Regions from separate parts of the Agrobacterium sp. O3.4 genome, predicted to be linked through region 1. Evidence: riboswitches for the same ligand, from Rfam matches in the RefSeq annotation. Region 1 holds a riboswitch; the other holds the start of a gene.
The links. Region 1 has a riboswitch for S-adenosylmethionine ahead of metA (homoserine O-succinyltransferase). Riboswitches for the same ligand answer to the same signal wherever they lie in the genome.

Region 1 (2,394 bases):
CGACCAGCCCGGCAGCGATCTTCATCAGGGTCGATTTACCCGAGCCGTTGCGCCCGACAAGGCAGATGCGGTCGCCCGGCTCCACCTGGAAATTGGCGCCGTCGAGCAGCGGAGTCACGCCGAAAGTCAGCTTGATATCGTCGAGTTTCAAAATTGGGGGTGCCAAGGCGTCAGGCTCCGGTCAGATCATAGGGGCGGGCGAGGACTATGGCTTTGCCGCTTTTCAGCGAGAAATGCACAGGGCCGCCATTCGCGACATTGGAAATAGTGCGGGAAGAGCCGAAAGCAAGCGCGAAATCGTCAAGCGGATAACGCACATTGCCGATATCCAGCCCTTGAAGGGCGGTAAATCCGGCCACGGAAAACAGCGAACCGGCCGGCAGATCGACATCAAGCGAACCGGGAAGAAGTGGCTGCGCCTCCTCGTCGCCTGACGTCAGTGTCACGTCGAGACCCCGTTCGGCAAGCGCCACCGCATAAAGAAGATGTTGTAGCGCGTGGTCGCTTCTCTCGCCTCCAAGCGCCCCCACCAGCAGCAGCGAACGCGCCCCACGGGAGAGTGCTTCCGAGACCGCGATCTCGCCATCGGTCACGGCCTTTGCGGCCGGGTAAGGCTGCCGCTCGACATCTGGCCAGGCGCCCAGCAGATCGTTACTGGCGGAATCGAAATCCCCCACCCAAAGCTCCGGGGTAAGGCCGAGTGGTCCGGCATGGCGCATGCCGCCATCGGCCGCGATCACGCGGCTATCGGCAACCGCCAGCTTCAGGCGGTCGGTAACCGTGACATCGCCGCCAAGCAGAATGGTGAAGCGCTCTTTATCCATGCCCTGCCTTATCGCACCTCAGCCAAAAAGGGAAAGCCGAAACCCGATGAAATCAGCCTATATTGATTTTCGCCGGCTTCGGGATTATGAAACGCTTCAGTGGTGATTTGCCGACCGGCTTGCAGCCACTTTAAAGAAGTCGCTAAAGGGTCGAGGAAAAGGGCAATTTCCTGGGACCGGCTGCGATTTCGCTGCCGGTTTTTTTGTTTTCGCAACGTTCTTTACGTCACCCGAAAAGAGAGTTCGACATGCCGATCAAGATTCCCGATACGCTTCCCGCCTTTGAGACCCTCGTTCATGAGGGCGTGCGGGTCATGACCGAAACGGCGGCCATCCGGCAGGATATCCGCCCGCTCCAGATCGGGCTTCTCAACCTCATGCCGAACAAGATCAAGACGGAAGTGCAGATGGCCCGCCTCGTCGGCGCCTCGCCGTTGCAGGTGGAGTTTTCGCTGATCCGTATCGGCGGCCATCGCGCCAAGAACACGCCGGAAGAACATCTTCTGTCCTTCTATGAAACGTGGGAGGAAGTGCGCCACCGTAAGTTTGACGGTTTCATCATCACCGGCGCGCCCATCGAGATGCTGGACTACGAAGATGTGACCTACTGGGCCGAGATGCAGAAGATTTTCGACTGGACACAAACCAACGTCCATTCGACGCTGAATGTCTGCTGGGGCGCGATGGCGGCCATCTACCATTTCCACGGCGTGCCGAAATACGAGCTGAAGGAAAAGGCGTTCGGTGTTTATCGCCACCGCAATCTCTGCCCATCATCGATCTATCTGAGCGGCTTTTCGGACGATTTCCAGGTTCCGGTCTCACGCTGGACGGAGGTACGCCGCGCCGATATCGAAAAACACCCCGAACTTGAAATCCTGATGGAGTCAGAGGAAATGGGCGTGTGTCTGGTGCATGAGAAGGCCGGCAACAGGCTCTATATGTTCAATCATGTCGAATATGATTCAACCTCGCTTTCGGATGAATATTTCCGCGACGCAAATGCCGGAGTGCCCATCAAGCTACCGCATGATTATTTTCCGCACAATGACCCGGAGCTTGCCCCGCTGAACCGTTGGCGCAGCCACGCCCATCTGTTTTTCGGCAACTGGATCAACGAGATATATCAGACGACGCCCTACGATCTCGAATCCATCGGCAAACTCGCCGCGTAAATTGCCGATTGCGAATTGCCGGGAAATGACGCAACGTCCGCCCGGCAATTCGTGGCAATCGGGAGAATGATGCAATGAGCGACGGGGCAGCACGCGAGAATTTCGGTTTCACGGCGACCGGTGAAAAGGTCGAGCGTGTCACCATCTCGAAGGGCGGACTGACGGCCAAAGTCATCACCTGGGGCGCGGTCATTCAGGATCTGCGCCTCGATGGTCATCAGCCGCCGCTCGTTCTCGGCTTCGATAAATTCGAGGACTATAAATATTCCTCCTATTTCGGCGCCACCCCCGGCCGTAATGCCAACCGCATCGGCGACGGTAAATTCTCGATCGACGGGCAAGAATACCAGCTGGAGCTGAACGAAAAGGGCGTAACCCATCTGCATGGCGGCAGC
Region 2 (2,394 bases), on a different contig from region 1:
CGTCAAGAAAATGAACGGCTTGACGGGTGGGCGCCACCTGTTGTTGCGCCGTTTTCCACCGTTAGGGATAACGATAAAGGTAAATATTGGTTGCCCGCCACAGGATTTTGCCCTCTGCGGAGCCGGCTGCACCATGGCCCGACGCAGGGTAGGGCCATGGTGCTTATGGATTGAATTTTCAGGCGGAAACGGCTGCAAGCCCCTTCGCCAGATCTTCCAGCAGGTCGTCCGTATCTTCGATACCGCAGGAAAGACGCAGAGTTCCGCCGGAAATGCCCAGCTCGGCGCGCGCCTCATCGGAAAGGTTCTTGTGCGTTGTGGTGCCGGGATGGGTGATCAGGCTCTTGGCATCGCCCAGATTGTTGGAAATCTTCACGATCTCCAGCGCGTTCTGCAGCGCGAAAGCCGCATCCTTGCCGCCCTTCAGTTCGAAAGCCACCAGCGTCGAGCCGCCCGACATCTGCCGCGCGATAATATCGGCCTGCGGGTGATCGGCGCGGCCGGGATAGATGACCTTGGCGACCTTGCCGCTATCGGCGAGGAAATCGGCGATCTTGCCGGCATTTTCCGTCTGCTGCTTGACGCGCAGCGGCAGGGTTTCGATGCCCTTCAACAGCGTCCACGCGTTAAACGGCGACATGGCCGGACCGGTGTGGCGGAAATAATCCTGTAGCTCTTCCTCGATCCACTTCTTGTCGGAAAGGATTACGCCGCCGAGGCAACGGCCCTGACCATCAATATGTTTGGTCGCCGAATAAACCACGATATGAGCGCCGAGTTCGAGCGGCTTCTGGAAGAGTGGCGTCGCAAATACATTGTCGACCACGACCTTCGCGCCGATCTGGTTGGCAAGCTTTGCCACACCGGCAATATCCACCACTTCAAGTGTCGGATTGGTCGGGCTTTCAAGGAAGAACAGCTTGGTATTCGGCTGGATCGCCTTTTCCCAATTGCCGAGATCGCGTCCGTCGATCAGCGTGCACTCGATGCCGTATTTCGGAGCAAGCGTCTCAACCACCCAGCGGCAGGAGCCGAAAAGGGCGCGTGCGGCAACGATATGGTCGCCGGCGCGCAGCTGGCACATGATGGCGGCGGTGACGGCGGCCATGCCGGAGGCGAGCGCCCGGGCGTCTTCAGCACCTTCCAGCAGGCACATGCGCTTTTCGAACATGTCATTGGTCGGGCTGGCATAACGGGCATAGATGAACCCGTCCGTTTCGCCCTTGAAGCGCGCTTCGGCGGCTTCGGAGTTTTCGTAGACGAAACCCTGGGTCAGATAGATCGCTTCCGACGTCTCACCATAGGGGGAGCGTAGCGTACCGCCGTGAACGAGCTGGGTTGCCGGGCGCCATTTATTGCTCATGTGATCACCTTCAAAACAAAAAAACCGGCCGCAAAAGCAGACCGGTTCCAAGCACCCGGTCTTTTTAGCCACTTGTTTAACGTGGCTGCAAGCCGACCGGCCAAATCACCACGGGATAAGCTTGCCATACTGCCGTTATCGGCTTGCGTCAATGCTTTCCTTTTGGTTTTGTCGCCGTAAAAAGGAATGATGACCATGACGAGAACCACGGGCATTTTGGCGGATGGCGCTATCCGGGCGCTGTTTGCGGGCGGCAAGCTTAAAAGCGAGGCCGAGCTCGATGTTGACCAGGTGCAGCCCGCCAGCCTCGATTTGCGGCTGGGCTCAAAAGCCTATCGCGTTCGTGCCAGCTTCATGCCTGGCCCCGGAACCCGCGTCATCGACAAGCTCAACCGCTTCAGCCTGCACGAGGTCGATCTCTCTGAGGGCGCCGTGCTGGAAACCGGTTGCGTTTATATCGTTCCGCTGATGGAAAGCCTGGAACTGCCGGCGGAGATGTCGGCTTCAGCCAATCCCAAAAGCTCGACCGGTCGTCTTGATATCTTCACCCGCGTGATGACCGACAATGCGCAGGAATTCGACAAGATCCCGGCGGGATATACCGGCCCGCTTTATCTGGAAATCAGCCCGCGTACCTTCCCCGTGGTGGTGCGCCGCGGCTCGCGCTTGTCGCAGATCCGTTTCCGCATCGGCCATTCGCTGCTCAACGAAAGCGAGCTTCTGAAGCTGCACGAAACGGAAACGCTGGTCGCCAGCGAAACCCCCAACGTGACGGGCGGCGGCATCGCGCTCTCTATCGACCTCAAGGGTTTCGGCGATAACGGGCTGATCGGTTATCGCGGCAAGCATCACACGGCAGTGGTGGATGTCGACAAGAAAGCCCAGCACGACGTTCTCGATTTCTGGGAGCCGCTTTTTGCCCGCGGCCGCGCCGAACTGATCCTTGATCCCGATGAGTTTTATATTCTCGTTTCACGCGAAGCCGTGCACGTGCCGCCGCTTTACGCCGCCGAAATGACGCCCTTCGACCC

Region 2: another riboswitch for S-adenosylmethionine. It lies ahead of M0412_RS10875 (O-succinylhomoserine sulfhydrylase); the one in region 1 lies ahead of metA (homoserine O-succinyltransferase).

What each region holds. Positions count from the first base shown of each region.
Region 1 is NZ_JALPZP010000003.1:182,830-185,223, forward strand. It holds gene M0412_RS18105 (ABC-F family ATP-binding cassette domain-containing protein) at 1-166, opposite strand, end outside; gene M0412_RS18110 (thiamine diphosphokinase) at 171-824, opposite strand; SAM riboswitch at 914-990, shown strand; gene metA (homoserine O-succinyltransferase) at 1,073-1,999, shown strand; gene M0412_RS18120 (aldose epimerase family protein) at 2,074-2,394, shown strand, end outside.
Region 2 is NZ_JALPZP010000001.1:2,232,068-2,234,461, reverse strand. It holds gene M0412_RS10875 (O-succinylhomoserine sulfhydrylase) at 179-1,363, opposite strand; SAM riboswitch at 1,407-1,485, opposite strand; gene M0412_RS10870 (2'-deoxycytidine 5'-triphosphate deaminase) at 1,559-2,394, shown strand, end outside.